One region of the Claveliimonas bilis genome, then DNA from elsewhere that is predicted to be linked to it. Evidence: predicted binding sites of a transcription regulator. Region 1 holds the regulator's gene; the other holds the start of a gene.
What was found. Region 1 encodes NrdR, which represses ribonucleotide reductase genes. Its sites were predicted from a motif close to CACAANATNTTGTG; they were not measured.
Positions count from the first base shown of each region.

Region 2: the regulator NrdR is predicted to act here: its motif matches at 5,241-5,254, upstream of nrdD (anaerobic ribonucleoside-triphosphate reductase).

Region 1 covers NZ_AP027742.1:945,162-953,063, reverse strand. The annotation lists gene R2J37_RS04620 (GNAT family N-acetyltransferase) at 1-404, shown strand, start outside; gene R2J37_RS04615 (MFS transporter) at 379-1,077, opposite strand; gene R2J37_RS04610 (HD domain-containing protein) at 1,185-1,721, opposite strand; gene ymfI (elongation factor P 5-aminopentanone reductase) at 1,910-2,662, shown strand; gene R2J37_RS04600 (isochorismatase family protein) at 2,688-3,227, opposite strand; gene xth (exodeoxyribonuclease III) at 3,230-3,982, opposite strand; gene truA (tRNA pseudouridine(38-40) synthase TruA) at 4,027-4,761, opposite strand; gene nrdR (transcriptional regulator NrdR) at 4,876-5,337, opposite strand; gene R2J37_RS04580 (PRC-barrel domain-containing protein) at 5,407-5,661, opposite strand; gene R2J37_RS04575 (ABC transporter permease) at 5,707-6,924, opposite strand; gene R2J37_RS04570 (ABC transporter ATP-binding protein) at 6,925-7,701, opposite strand; gene arcC (carbamate kinase) at 7,877-7,902, opposite strand, start outside.
Region 2 covers NZ_AP027742.1:2,102,905-2,110,806, reverse strand. The annotation lists gene R2J37_RS10310 (alanine/glycine:cation symporter family protein) at 524-1,921, shown strand; T-box leader at 1,999-2,248, shown strand; gene R2J37_RS10305 (ABC transporter substrate-binding protein) at 2,405-3,436, shown strand; gene R2J37_RS10300 (ABC transporter permease) at 3,482-4,381, shown strand; gene R2J37_RS10295 (ABC transporter ATP-binding protein) at 4,356-5,129, shown strand; gene nrdD (anaerobic ribonucleoside-triphosphate reductase) at 5,316-7,448, shown strand; gene nrdG (anaerobic ribonucleoside-triphosphate reductase activating protein) at 7,451-7,902, shown strand, end outside.

The DNA.
Region 1 (7,902 bases):
ATCATACCGTTCACTCTGTAAATGCCAAAGACTATACTCCGCAGCAGCTGGATGCCTGGACAGGCGGCACTGCTTCTTTCGAAGCCTGGAATACTTCTCTTTTGGAGCATAAAACATTTGTGGCTGCTGAAGGCGGTACCATTATCGGATTCGGAGACATAGATAAAAAGGGGTACCTGGACAGACTGTATATCCACAAAGATTTCCAGCGCCGTGGCATTGCCTCCACTATCTGTGATGCTCTGGAATCTGCCGTCCAGGTACCCCTTATTACGACCCACGCTTCCATCACCGCCCGTCCTTTTTTTGAAAAACGTGGTTACCGCGTGGTAAAGGAGCAGACGGTGATGCGCATGGGTGTTTCACTTACAAATTATCTTATGGAGAAAGACTTCGGCGATTGATCCGGTAAACAGCAAGTCCCAGAGGTACCGTCAGGGCAAGCACCGGATAAAACATCTGAATGCTCACTTTTCCATACAGCACTCCTCCAAGCATAGGCCCAAGAGACATTCCCAGATCCAGTCCAATATAATACGTACTGTTTGCCAGCCCTCTTTTTCCTTCTCCGGCAAGAAGAATGGCCTTTGACTGACAGGCTGAACACATCATCCCATAACCGCCCGCCATAAAAGCCGCCGCCATCGCCAGTGCGTTCATAGCGCCGTAAATTCCCATTCCGGAACCAATCTTTTCTTTCGGGAGCAGCGTGTACATCCAGGTGGAAATACAGACAGAGCAAAGGGAAAAACCTATTCCATTTACAATTCTGGCTGCCACAATAAAAAGAGGCGACTGTGCGGCTGCGTATCCCACACTGGCCGCTGTCATTAATACTGCACCAATAAAAGACAGCTTATATTTACTGATTTTATCAGTAAGATTTCCAACAAAAGGGCGGCAAAAAAGGGAACAAATATTCATGAGTCCTCCGATCACTCCCATCAAGGCCGCACTTGCGCCCAAATTTTCCGAAAATCCTGTAATAAGAGGCGTCACAAGCATAGGACTTGCAAAATAAAAAAATCCCGAAATCAAAATCAGGATTCTGTCTCTCGTAACTATGTTCTGTTTCAAAAAAATACTCTCCCTTCCCGGCATATCTTGCCTTTCACATCAATACGCAAAGAAAGACGCAGCCTAAACCGCATCACTTCTTTGCACACTGCCATGTTCCCTTAAAATCATTCAAAATTCTTTTCAATCAACGCACAGTATTCCTGAAATGCAGCTTCCTCCGCAAACACAGACTGGAGCGCATCTCTTATTCCTTTGTAATACCAGCCGATCATCTTTTTATCTTTCATGCGAAAACGGTTCCAAAGGTCTTCCCCGACTTTAGGGTAATCCCTGTCAATGTCTCTCATATTTGACAGTTTATCTGCCAGAGCGATCATCTGCACCTCTCTTGGGGCCTGTCCGATTGAATGGATGGTTGCGCTTTTCCTTTCCATCCATGTCTTTGATTTATCTTCGCTCTCCCCCAGCACCATACCGGCTACTCTGGGGGAAAATTCCAGCGCCAGGACATCTGCCGTGACCCCCTCACAATCCTCTATGGTATCATGCAGCACTGCAGCGCTGATAATTTCTTCATCCTTCGTCATTCCTGCCACGATTTCTCCCACTTCAATCGGATGGACGATATAAGGACGTCTTGTGCCTTTCCTTAGCTGTCCCTCATGCGCCTTTGTCGCAAATTGAATTGCCCGCTCTATCATATTCATACCTCTTTTTCATCCTCTGAATCCACTTTACATGCCTACATCATAGCACCTGTACTGATAAATAGCAACGCATAAATGACCTGCAATCAGATGAATTTCCCGTCAAAATGTGTTACTATGTTATATATTGGACAGCAGATCCTTCTGCTGCCCTTCTGATTTTTTCAAAAAGGAGCTGTCATATGAAAACATACACTTCTTCTGCCGAACATTTTGTGTTGATTACCGGGGCTTCCCGCGGCATCGGAAGAGCATGCGCCCTTCTTTTTGCCCGTATGGGATGGCATATTTTTCTCAACTGCCGCCGCTCTTTCCTGGAGCTTCAGGAAGTAGAAAAGAAGATCCAAAGCGAAACTCCCGGAAGCTGCACGATTCTCCCCGGTGATGTGGGGAACCCCGAAGATGTGCGGCAGATTTTTGATGCAATTTATCAGATATGTCCCTGCCTGGATGTTCTCATCAACAACGCCGGCATCGCCCACATCGGGCTTCTCACGGATATGACTGATCAGCAGTGGCAGGATATTATCAACACAAATCTTTCTTCTGTATTTTATTGCTGCCGCAGTGCCGTTCCCCCTATGATAACAAGAAAACAGGGTCGGATCATCAATATTTCTTCCATGTGGGGAACCAGCGGCGCTTCCTGCGAAGCTGCCTATTCCGCTTCCAAATCAGGAGTGCACGGTCTGACACGGGCGCTGGCAAAAGAGCTGGCCCCCAGCAACATTCAGGTAAACGCTGTCGCATGCGGCGTCATTGATACTGCCATGAACAGCCAGTTGGACGCCAGGGAACGGCAGGCGCTGGAAGAAGATATCCCTTCCGGCAGATTCGGCCGCCCTGAAGAAGTCGCCCGGCTTGTCTGGGATCTTTCCCAAGCTCCCGATTATCTCACCGGACAGATCATAGGAATAGACGGAGGGTATATCTGATGATATACCCTCCCTTTTCTTCTCTTTATTTTACCAGCCTCTGGATCTTTTTACTCTCCTCTGTGCCTGCAGCACCGAGAAGCTCAAAAAGCAGGGCTTCATATGTTGTCAGCACAGCTCCTTCCTCCTGTGCGCGCAGAATCGCCATCTCTTTGTCTGTATCTTTTCTGCTGGAAATGCAGTCTGTCACAAGAACCGGAATATATCCGTGCGCGCGCAGATCGATCAAAGTCTGCAGCACACAAATATGGGCCTCTATTCCGCACAGGATAATATATTTCTTCTCCTGTATGGACGGACATTCTTTTAGAACATCTTCATAAGCGCTGAAGCGGATCTTCTCCACAAATTCCTCTGTCCGGGCAGCCTCCCTGATCTCCTTTACAGTCGTACCCAGCCCCCTGGTATACTGCTGGGTCAGAAATACAGGCACATCCAAAGTGCAAAGTCCTGCAAGAAGGATCGATGAATTTTCGATGAGACCTTCTTTTCCCGACATTGCCGGAACCAGTTTTTCCTGGTAATCAATTACAATTGCTGCTGTATGTTCGCGTTCTATTTTCATATCTACTCCATCTCCAATACAACCGGGCAGTGATCCGAGCCCATGATATCCGTCAATATTTCCGCACTTTTCAAACGGTTTTCCAGGCATGCAGACACACAGAAATAGTCAATGCGCCACCCTGCATTCTTCTCTCTTGCTTTAAACCGGTAGGACCACCAGGAATAAATACCCTCCTGATCCGGATAAAAATAACGGAAGGTATCAATGAATCCTGCATCCAGAAGGGCGGTAAATTTCTCCCTCTCCTCGTCAGTAAAACCTGCATTCTTTCGGTTTGTCTTAGGATTTTTCAGATCGATCTCCTTATGAGCCACATTCAGATCTCCACAGAAAACAACCGGCTTTTTCTCTTCCAGCTTCTTCAGATAAGCCAGGAAATCTTCTTCCCAATGCATCCGATACGGCAGCCTGGCCAGCTCATTCTGTGAATTGGGAGTATATACCGTAATAAAATAGTAGTCAGGAAACTCCAGAGTGATTACCCGGCCTTCCTGATCGTGCTCTTCTATTCCGATTCCATAGGATACAGAAATGGGTTCCTCCCTGGTAAATACCGCTGTGCCGGAATACCCCTTCTTCACCGCATAGTTCCAATACTGGTGATATCCCGGTGTTTCAAGGACAAGCTGTCCCTCCTGCATTTTTGTCTCCTGTATACAGAAAATATCTGCGTCCGCTTCTTTAAAAAAATCCATGAAGCCTTTCTGCACACACGCGCGGATCCCATTTACATTCCATGAAACAAATTTCATCTTTTGTTCTCCCTTCTGTCGTATCTGCCTGTGGCAGGCGGCAGTTAATAATATACTTTTCTTAAAAACAATCCCCTGGCCGGAGCAAGGAATCCGGCAAGACTTCTGTCCTCCGCTGCGATCACTACCGGAAGCTTGGATGCATCTCTCCTGCCTGTCCCCACTTCCAGCAGCGTTCCTGTCAGGATCCGCACCATATGATACAAAAATCCCGAACCATAGTAGGTAATCCGCACCTTTTCTCCGGAACGTACGATCTTGATATTATAAATTTTACGTACGGTATCATTTGTATCTTTATTATCTGTAAAACTGACAAAATTCTTGACACCGATCAGATATTTTGTCGCATCTCTCATTGCCTCTATATCCAGTTTTTCGGGATAATGATAACAATATCTGCGGGAAAATACATCCGGCTTCTCCCTGCAGTCAATATAGTATTCATACTTTTTTCCCTTTGCGCTTTTTCGGGCGTGGAAATTGTTTTTCACCAGCTCTACTTTCAAGATACGGATATCTTCCGGCAGATAGCGATTCAGAGATTCCTTCAATTCTTCCGGATCGTAGAGTCCTGACAACTTTACACTGGCCACCTGTCCTCTGGCGTGTACGCCGCTGTCTGTCCTCCCGGATCCGTCCACCTGAACCCGGTATCCCACAATTTTTCCAAGGCTCCACTCTATGATATACTGGATCGTATTGTCTGTGGTCGCCTGCCGCTGCCATCCCTGGTAACGGCTGCCGTCATAGGCAATCGTCAGCTTATAGTTTCTCATATCACTCACCCAATCTATCTGAATTTCCATTGAAATTTTTATAACAAAAGAAGAAGCCATTTCATGCTTCTTCTTTTATCTTATCACTTTCCCCGGGGATACGCAATTCATTTCTTAAGCATTTCCCCGATCCAGAATTTTCTTTATTTCATCCATGAATGTGTTGACATCTTTAAATTCACGATATACGGAAGCGAATCTGACATAGGCCACTTCATCCAGTTTTTTCAGCTCATCCATTACGATCTCTCCAATCGTGCTGCTGGGAATTTCTTTTTCCTCAAGGCTGAAAATTTCTGTTTCAATGTGATCGATACATTTCTGTATCTCTTCTGCTGAAACCGGCCGTTTATAGCAGGCACGAAGTACTCCCGATTCTATTTTCCCGCGGTTATACTGCTCTCTGTTATTATCCTTCTTAATGATGATCAGAGGGATCGTTTCGACTTTTTCATATGTAGTGAACCGTTTTCCGCAGACGTCGCAGGAACGTCTTCTGCGAATGGAATTTCCGTCCTCCGCCGGTCTGGAATCGATCACTCTGGTATCCGGATGGCTGCAATATGGGCATTTCATCTTGGCTTACGTCCTTTCTTCTGATTATATCTCCAGTATATAACCCCCGAATAGAAATTGTCAATTTTTTTACTTTTGTCTGTGGTGTTTTTCTTCATGTACTTCTACCAGAATAATATCCGGACCGATTTTCTGGATGCAGCAAAACGGAATTACATATTCCCCGCCGTCTCCAAACCATCCGCACAATTTCCCCCCTTTGGGGACAATAATGGATTCTATACATCCGCTGCATTCATCAAAGACAAGATCCGCCACATACCCTAACTTTCTGCAGTCGCATGCATTGATCACTTCCTTTTGCTGAAAGTCGCAAAGCCGCATTTTATCACCTCTTCTGCTATTTTATGCAAAAAAGGCAAATAGGTGTTAAGGCGCCATCACTTTTTCACTTTTAAAGGCACGGGCAATACAAGCTGTAAGTACTCCTCCTACAACCAGTGTTTCCGCCAGCGTTACTATATACTGCATCACCGTAATGTCTTTTGCCAGGATTCCCTGCAGCGCCAGTGCACTGTTGTAGATCGGAATGTAATACCTGGAAGGATCCGGCGTTCCGGTCTGGAACATAGTGAGAAGTCCGATTACAAGGACAAGCATATAAACCGGCGTAATATAGCTGGTTGCCTCTTTTGTTGTCTTCGCAAATACGGAAATAAGCGCTACAATAGCTGCATATAAAAATGCGATTGCAACAAGGAGAAGAGCCAGCATAACCGTCTGTTCCACATCCATCTGCAGATTCAGGCTTCCGCCGCTTGTTCCTGTCATGGATCTCATCATCAGCGGCATGCAGATAACCATTACTGCTACATAGATCAGGGAAGAAATCCCCGATATTACCATAAGGGCAAATACTTTTCCAAGTACAATAGAAGTCCGCTTGATAGGAGCGACCAAAAGGCTCGCCATAGTTCCCCGCTCTTTTTCACCGGCAATCATATCTGCACCGATTCCCATAGCTCCTGCAAACAGCAGTATTGTAATAAAGTAAGGAAGCATCAGCCCAAGGGCTTTTCCGCTTGCTTTATCCTCATCCTGTATTTCCATCCTGTCATTGTCTGAATTTACGGTGAATACTATAGTTGCCTCCGCATTTCCCATTCTTCCTGCCAGAAGCACCTGACGGTAAGCTTCCAGAGTTCCTCCTGAAATCTCCTGGTAAGCCTGTGCGGAATAATCTTCTGATGGATTATAGTAAGTCTTGATCTGTGGAATCTCATCTCCCGACTCGTACTGACTGATCGCAGAATCAAAATTTTCCGGAAATTCAATAATTAGATCGGCCGTTCCCTGCAGGATTTCATCTTCTGCCTGCTTTCTTTGTCCGTCATTTTTCACCTCTTTCAGATCGTAATCATACTCGCCTGACTCTAAAAACACCTGAAAAGTTTCCGGCTGATTCTGAATATAGACAATTTCCTGATGTTCTTCCAGATCCTCTTCCATATTCTCTGCAAGATTACTGATGATCGTAAGAATCACTACCATGATAAGAACCGGCAGCAGAAAGACAGAAAATACCATTTTCCGGTCTTTAAAAATTCTCGCCATCTCTTTTCCGAAAATCTGTTTTATGCCGTTCATCTACATCTCCCCCTTCCCTGCTGCTGTATACAATTGAAAGAACGCGTCTTCAAGATCATGGGCTCCCGTGCAGGAAAGGAGTTCATGAAGCGTCCCCTCCGCTTCTTTCTTTCCATCAATGATCATGCCGATGCGGTCACAAAGCTTTTCTGCTTCTGACATAATATGCGTAGAAATGATCACTAATTTTCCTTCTTCCTTCAATTTCTTCAGATAATCTGTCACGCCTCTGGCAGTCACAATATCAAGACCGTTTGTAGGCTCGTCAAAAATAACGATATCCGGATCATGTACCAGACTTACTGCAATGGCAGCTTTCTGTTTCATACCGGTGGACAGCTCTTTGATCCTCTTATGAGCAAACTCTTCAATTCCAAAATAAGAGAAAAGTTCCTGTCTTCTCTTTTCCAGCATGTCTTCCGGCACCTTATGGAGTCTTCCGAAAAACCGGAACATATAATCCGGGTCAAACTGCTCGTCCAGTTTAATATCACTTGTCAGGAAACCGATACGCCTCTGTACCTCCTCCGGCTCCTCCTGAACCTCATGCCCATCTACATAAATCTGCCCCTCTGTGGGTTTAATGATCGTTGAAATACAACGCAGGGTTGTCGTTTTCCCTGCCCCATTCGGACCCAGGAGACCATATATTTCTCCCGGCTTTGCAGTGAGACTTAAACCGTCCACCGCTCTTTTATACGGATCTTTTGTATGAGATTCCGCCATCTGTTTCTTGTTCAGCTTATAAATTTTTGTCAGATTCTTAATCTCAACCATGTCTGCTCTCCTCCCTCTATTGTGTCACTGACTTAATACAAGTATATACCCTCCCCCGAGAAATTTGTCAATAGAAAAATGTATTCTGTTAATAAAAAAACACTCTGCCATCTGCAATTTCCGCATTCTGACAGGGTGTTTTCTTTTGTTTTTTATTTTCTCAAACCAGGTACTCTTATTTTATGATCGTTCCTGTTCTTC
Region 2 (7,902 bases), 1.2 Mb from region 1:
TGTGATGAAAGTCTGAAAAATTTTTGGGCATACAGGAAGAAAAGAAAAATGAATAAAATGGCAAAATTGCAGAAAGTAACTGTATGAATATTCAAAGAAAAAAGAAATTTTTATAAAAAAGTGAAAAAATATACCTTGACAATACAGTCAGACAAGCATATAATACAATCCATATTTGAAAAGATGCAGGCAAAGAGGTTGTTGGACTGATTTTCCTGCGTCTTTTTTCATAAAAAGCCAAAATTATAGATATATTTTGGTAAAAATAAGTGCAATATAGCGGAAATGAGGTGTGAGACTAAATATTCAATAACTTGAAGAAAGAGAAACACAATTGCATGTTAAAGTTGTAACGATACTTGCTATTTTCAGAAAATTTTGGTAAAATAGAAAATAACAATACGGAAGAGAGGAATCAGAGAATGCTTTTCCGTGTACCGGTACGTTACAAAGTCAAAACAACAAGGCAAAAAGCAGCAGAAAACACAAAGGAATTTCAAAATGGAAGAGAAGGGGGCATTTTATGTTTGAAACAATCAGTAATGCGATCTATGATATTGATGCTGTGATTTGGGGCTGGTGGCTGATCATTCTGTTATTTGGTACCCATATTTTCATGACAATTCGTACTGGCTTTATCCAGAGAAAGACATTGAGCAAAGGAATTAAGCTTTCTGTAACCAGAGATCCGGATGCAGAAGGAGAGGTTTCCAACTTTGGAGCGCTTACAACAGCGCTTGCCGCTACCATCGGTACCGGTAATATTGTCGGTGTAGGTACTGCGATTGCTCTTGGCGGTCCGGGAGCTGTGCTTTGGTGCTGGCTTTCCGGTGTATTCGGAATTGCTACAAAGTATTCCGAATCTCTGATCGCGGTAAAATACCGTGTAAAGACAAAAGACGGACGTATGCAGGGCGGTGCCATGTATGCACTTTCCAGAGGGTTAAAATGGAAAGGCCTTGGAAAAGTTCTTGGTATGATCTTTGCGATTTTCGCTGGATTTGCTTCTTTTGGTATCGGCTGTGCCACACAGGTAAACGCGATTGCCAATATCGTGGAAGAAAACGTTGGTGTTCCGGGATGGATCGTTGGTATTGTAATTGCTGTTCTTACTGCGATTGTTATTTTCGGCGGTATTAAGAGTATTGCAAGCGTGTGTGAGAAGCTGGTTCCATTTATGGCAATCTTTTATGTGCTGGGATGTATTATTATTCTTGGCTTCAATTATGACTATATTATTCCGGCAATCAAGACAATCTGTACACTGGCCTTTACTCCGGGAGCAGCGGCAGGCGGACTTGTAGGAACAGGTATTATGGCTGCAATGCGTTTTGGTATTGCGAGAGGTCTTTTCTCCAATGAATCTGGTATGGGTTCTGCTCCTATCGCGGCGGCAGCAGCACAGACAAGAAATCCGGTTCGTCAGGCGCTGGTATCTTCCACAGGTACTTTCTGGGATACAGTAGTTGTATGTCTGATGTCCGGTCTTGTAATTGTAACTTCTGTTATGAAGAATCCAAACATTAATGCGGATGAGATCGAGGACGGTGGAGTTTTAACTACATTAGCATTCCAGCAGATTCCGTATCTTGGACCGATCATTCTGACACTCGGCATTATCTGTTTCGCATACTCAACAGTTCTTGGATGGGCATATTACGGAGAACGTGCAGTAGAATACTTTGCAGGTAAAAAAGTACTTATCGGATATCGTATCCTTTATGTTGCTGTAGCAGCAATCGCTCCGGTTGTCGCACTTGACGTTGTATGGGCACTGGCAGATATCCTGAATGCTTTGATGGCTGTACCTAACTTGATCGCAGTTCTTCTGTTGTCAAATGTCATTGCCAGTGAAACGAAGAAGTACATTAATGATCTGGATGCCTGGGATGAAACCCCTGTTCCGGTTATCGATGACTGATAAAATAATTTTAAACGGAAAATGTCTTGACAAAATGATCTGAGAGAGGTAAAGTAATATCCATCAGATACATATAAGCAAAACCGATGAGAAAGAGAAGTAGATTATCATTGTAAGGTGAAAGAGAGCGGCAGATGGTGGAAGTGCTGTACCGGACGGATAGTTGAATGGACTTTCGAGGGCGGCCTGAAAACCGGGAATGGTGAGTATGGTTTGTCGGGAACCGAACCCGTTATCAATCAGGAGTGTATGTTAGTACATGAGAAAAGTGGACGCTTCGTCAATTTGAGTGGTACCGCGATAATAAAGTTTATTACCGCCTCAAACCTTTGGTTTGGGGCGGTTTTTTATTTGACAGGAAACCTCGTTCCCCATGAAATAAAACGCTTGGCGGGATGCGCATTTGCACGAAGAAGAAGTTCATTTCACGATTTTCTCTCCTAACAACAGCAAAGAATCAAAAAGGAAAAGGAGAACAAAACAATGAAAAGAAGAACAGTAGCAGTATTATTAACAGCAGTAATGACGATGGCAATGACGGCAGGATGCGCAGGCAGCTCCGGATCATCAGATTCCGGAAGTGGAGAAGAGAGCTATACCATTGGTATTTCACAGTTTGCAGAGCACGGCTCTTTGGATAACTGCCGGGAAGGATTCTTACAGGGCTTGGAAGAGGAAGGAATCGTTGAAGGAGAAAATCTTACGGTGGACTACAAAAATGCAGCGGCAGATATGGGGACGGCAAGTCAGATATCCGATACTTTCGTTTCTGACAAGGTGGATATGATATGCGCCATTGCAACGCCTACTGCTCAGAGCGCATACAATGCAGCAATGGATACAGATATTCCGGTTATTTATACAGCAGTAACAGATCCGGTGGCGGCAGAACTTGCAGATGAAGAAGGAAATCCGGTAGGAAATGTGACAGGAACATCTGACGAACTGCCGATTAAAGCACAGCTTGAGATGATCCGGACTATGCTCCCTGATGGCCAGAAGATCGGCATCATGTATACTACAAGTGAGGCCAACTCTATTTCAGCGCTGGAAACATATAAAGAACTTGCAGGAGATTACGATTTTGAGATTGTGGAAAAAGGGATCACGGCAACAGCGGATATTTCTCTTGCGGCAGATGATTTATTAAGCCAGGTAGACTGCATTACAAATCTGACAGACAATACAGTGGTTGCGTCCCTGCCGACTATTCTGGAAAAGGCGAATGAAAAGGGAATCCCGATTTTCGGAAGCGAGATCGAGCAGGTAAAGATCGGCTGCCTTGCAGCAGAAGGATTGGATTATATTGCGCTTGGAAAGCAGACAGGACAGATGGCGGCAAAGGTGCTCAAAGGAGAGGCAGAGGCGTCAGAACTTCCTTATGAAACGATTACAGAGCCCGGATTTTACGTAAATACAAAGGTAGCGGAAAATCTTGGAATTACTGTACCGGAGGAGCTGGCAGGAACAGCAGTAGAAAGCTTTGATACGATCTCTGAGGCAGAGGCGGAATAAAGAGACGTATCTGCAGAGGAAATAACAGAAGGTGAGGCATGATTCATGGATTTTGTTGTAACTATTTTTGAGCAGGGGTTGATATATGGCATACTTGCTCTTGGGGTTTATATCACATACAAGATACTGGATTTTCCGGATCTTACGGTAGATGGAAGCTTTCCGCTTGGCGGAGCGGTGACCGCTCTTCTTATTACAAAGGGGATAAATCCTTATCTCTCTCTTTTAGCAGCCTTTCTGGCAGGAGCTTTGGCAGGGGTCTGCACCGGGCTGATCCATGTGAAGGGGAAAGTAAGAGATTTGTTATCGGGAATTATTATGATGACGGCTCTTTGGACTATCAATTTGTATATAGCGGGAACTTCCAATGTACCGTTGTTTTCCCAGGACAGTATCTTTAAAAATGACTGGATCCAGGGAATCATGCCGGAAGCCCTGCAAAGCTATATAACGCTGATCCTGGCTCTTGTTCTGGCAGCGATCAGCAAGATCCTTCTGGATCTTTATTTGAAAACAAAGTCCGGCTATCTTCTGCGGGCGGTGGGTGACAATGATGTGTTGGTAACTTCTCTGGCCAAGGATCAGGGCAATGTGAAAATCGTAGGCCTTGCCATCGCCAATGGCCTTGTAGCTCTGGCGGGAAGCGCATTCTGCCAGGAGGAGAGAGTGTTTGAGATTTCAATGGGAACCGGGGCGATCGTGATCGGATTGGCGAGTGTTATTATCGGAACAAGTATCTTTAAAAAGCTTACTGTTATGAAGGCTACTACAGCTGTTTTGATCGGCTCTGTCATATATAAAGCCTGTGTGGCTGTCGCTATCCGCAACTTTGAACCACAGGCAATGAAATTGATCACAGCAGTTTTATTCCTGGTAATTTTGATTATCAGTATGGAAAGAAGAAAGAAGGTGAAACCGGATGCTGGAACTCAAAGACATTCATAAATACTATAATCCCGGTACAGTCAATGAAATGTGTCTGTTCCACGGGTTTAACCTGTCCATAGAAGAAGGAGAATTTGTCTCCGTAATCGGGAGCAACGGTTCCGGAAAAACGTCTATGCTGAATATTATCTGCGGAAGCATTCCGGTAGAGGCCGGCCAGATTTTTATGAACGGCTCTGACATTACTAAAGAGAAAGAATACAAACGAAACCGAAGGATCGGAAGGGTGTATCAGAATCCTGCCATGGGGACCTGTCCTTCCATGACGATTCTGGAGAATATGGCATTGGCGGATAATAAAGGAAAGGTGTATGGATTCGGACGGGGGACCAATAAGGCGAGAATTTCCTATTATAAAGAACTTTTAAGCCAGCTGGGACTTGGTTTGGAGGATAAGCTGGATATTAAGGTGGGAGCGCTGTCCGGAGGCCAGAGACAGGCGATGGCTCTTTTGATGTCTACGATGACTCCTATAGAATTTCTTATTCTGGATGAACATACGGCGGCTCTGGATCCTAAGACGGCAGAGCTGATCATGGAGCTGACAGACAAAATCGTAAAAGAGAAGAAACTGACTACGATCATGGTAACTCACAATCTCCGCTATGCGGTAGAGTATGGAGACCGTCTTTTGATGATGCATCAGGGCGAGGCTGTACTTGACCTGAAAGGTGAGGAAAAAAAGGCGATGTCTGTAGATGAAATATTGAAGCAGTTTAACGAAATCAGCATAGAATGCGGCAACTAGAGAATCATCCAAAATTAAGAACCCGTCAGGGTTCTTTTTTTGTGAAAAATTTCAGGCCGTATACCGTTGACGGAACATAGGACAGGTGATAAACTTAATAAAGCAAATTTATACACTATATAGTGAATAAAAAAGATGAATGATACTAAATATAGAGAGCGACGAAGTGGAGGAGACTGGCATCATATGGTAAAAAAAGATGTAAAAGTAATCAAAAAAGACGGGACGAAGGAAGCGTTTAATGTACAGAAGGTAGTGGTTGCAGTAAATAAGTCAGCCTATCGTGCCCTTATCAAATTTACAGATGAAGAACTGGGGTTTATCTGCAAATTTGTAGAAGAAAAAGTGGACGACATGGACATCACGGAAATTCCCATTGCGGAAATGCATAACGTGGTGGAGGGCGCGTTGGAGAAAGTGAACCCGGTGGTGGCAAAAAGCTATCGCGATTATCGTAACTACAAGCAGGATTTTGTGCAGATGCTGGATGATGTATATAAGAAAAGCCAGTCTATCATGTACATCGGAGACAAGGAAAACAGCAATACGGACAGCGCTCTTGTGTCCACCAAAAGAAGTCTGATCTTTAATGAACTGAACAAAGAACTTTATAAGAAATTTTTCCTGACAGTGGAGGAGATTCAGGCGATCCGTGACGGATATATTTATATCCATGATATGTCTGCAAGAAGAGATACTATGAACTGCTGTCTTTTCGATGTGAAATCAGTGCTGACAGGAGGCTTTGAGATGGGAAATCTCTGGTATAATGAGCCTAAGACGTTGGACACTGCGTTTGATGTGATCGGCGATATTGTTCTAAGTGCGGCAAGCCAGCAGTACGGCGGTTTTACTGTGCCGAGTGTAGATGAGATCCTGGAACCATTTGCAGAGAAATCCCACAAAAAGCTGATCCGAAAATACCGTGATCTGGGACTGGATGAAGAAACTGTGCAGAAGGTAGCATGGGCAGATCTGGAAAAGGAGATGGAACAGGGATTCCAGGGATGGGAATACAAGTTTAATTCCGTTTCATCCAGCAGGGGAGACTATCCTTTTATCACAGTGACAGCCGGAACAGTACCGAGCAAATACGGCAAGCTGGTGACAATGAAAATGCTGGAAGTCAGGAAGAACGGACAGGGGAAGGAAGGACATAAAAAGCCTGTCCTTTTCCCGAAGATCGTTTTCCTGTATGATGAGAATCTTCACGGACCGGGAGGCCCGATGGAAGATGTCTTTGAGGCGGGAATCGACTGTTCCGCTAAAACCATGTACCCGGATTGGCTAAGCCTTACCGGAGATGGGTATGTGGCGGGGATTTATAAGAAATATGGAAAGATCATAAGTCCTATGGGATGCCGCGCATTTTTGTCTCCGTGGTATGAAAGAGGCGGAATGGAGCCGGCAGACGAAAACGATCAGCCGGTATTTGTGGGACGGTTCAATATCGGAGCGATCAGCCTACATCTGCCTATGATCTATGCAAAGGCAAAACAGGAGAGCAAAGACTTTTATCAGGTGCTGGACTATTATCTGAATCTGATCCGCCAGCTTCACTTGAGAACCTATGATTATCTGGGCGAGATGAAAGCATCCACCAATCCTCTGGCTTACTGTGAAGGAGGATTTTACGGCGGACATCTTGGACTTTACGATAAGATCAAACCTCTTTTGAAGTCTGCTACAGCATCCTTTGGGATTACGGCTCTGAATGAACTTCAGCAGCTTCATAATAAGAAGTCTCTGGTAGAGGACGGAGAGTTTGCCCTGGAGACACTTCGCTATATTAATGAGAAGATTGCAGAATTTAAAAAGGAAGATGGAAGGCTCTATGCCATTTACGGAACTCCGGCAGAAAATCTGTGCGGCGTTCAGGTGCAACAGTTCCGCAAGAAGTATGGGATCATTGAAAACGTGTCGGACAGAGAGTATGTGAGCAACAGTTTCCATTGCCATGTCAGCGAGGATATTACTCCCATTCAGAAACAGGACCTGGAGGGAAGATTCTGGGATTTAAGCAACGGCGGAAAGATCCAGTATGTGAAATATCCGGTTAATTATAATAAAGAAGCGATCAAATCCTTGGTGCGGCGCGCTATGGCAAAAGGATACTACGAGGGAGTCAACCTTTCCCTTGCTTACTGTGATGATTGCGGACATGAGGAGCTTTCTATGGATGTATGTCCGGTATGCGGCAGTAAAAATCTGACGAAGATCGACCGTATGAACGGTTACCTTTCCTATTCCAGAGTGAAGGGAGATACCAGACTGAATGAGGCGAAAATGGCCGAAATTGCAGAAAGGAAAAGTATGTAGGAATGAGATATCATAATATTACGAAAGACGATATGCTCAATGGGGACGGACTTAGGGTAGTATTATGGGTGGCAGGATGTGCTCATGGCTGTCCGGGCTGCCATAATCCCATTACATGGGATCCGGAAGGAGGACTTCCTTTTGACGAGGAGGCAAAGCAGGAGATTTTCGATGAACTTGATAAGGACTATGTAAGCGGCATTACATTTTCCGGCGGAGATCCTCTTCATGAAGCGAATGTCCGGCAGGTCACTGCGCTGGCAAAAGAGATACGGGAAAAATATCCGAACAAAACAATCTGGCTTTATACAGGAAGTCTCTGGAAGGAAGTAAAGGATCTGGAGATTGCAAAGTATCTGGATGTTCTTGTAGATGGAGAATTTCAGGAAGAGAAAAAGGACAATACCCTTCACTGGAAAGGGAGCGCAAATCAGATGGTGATCGATGTGCCAAA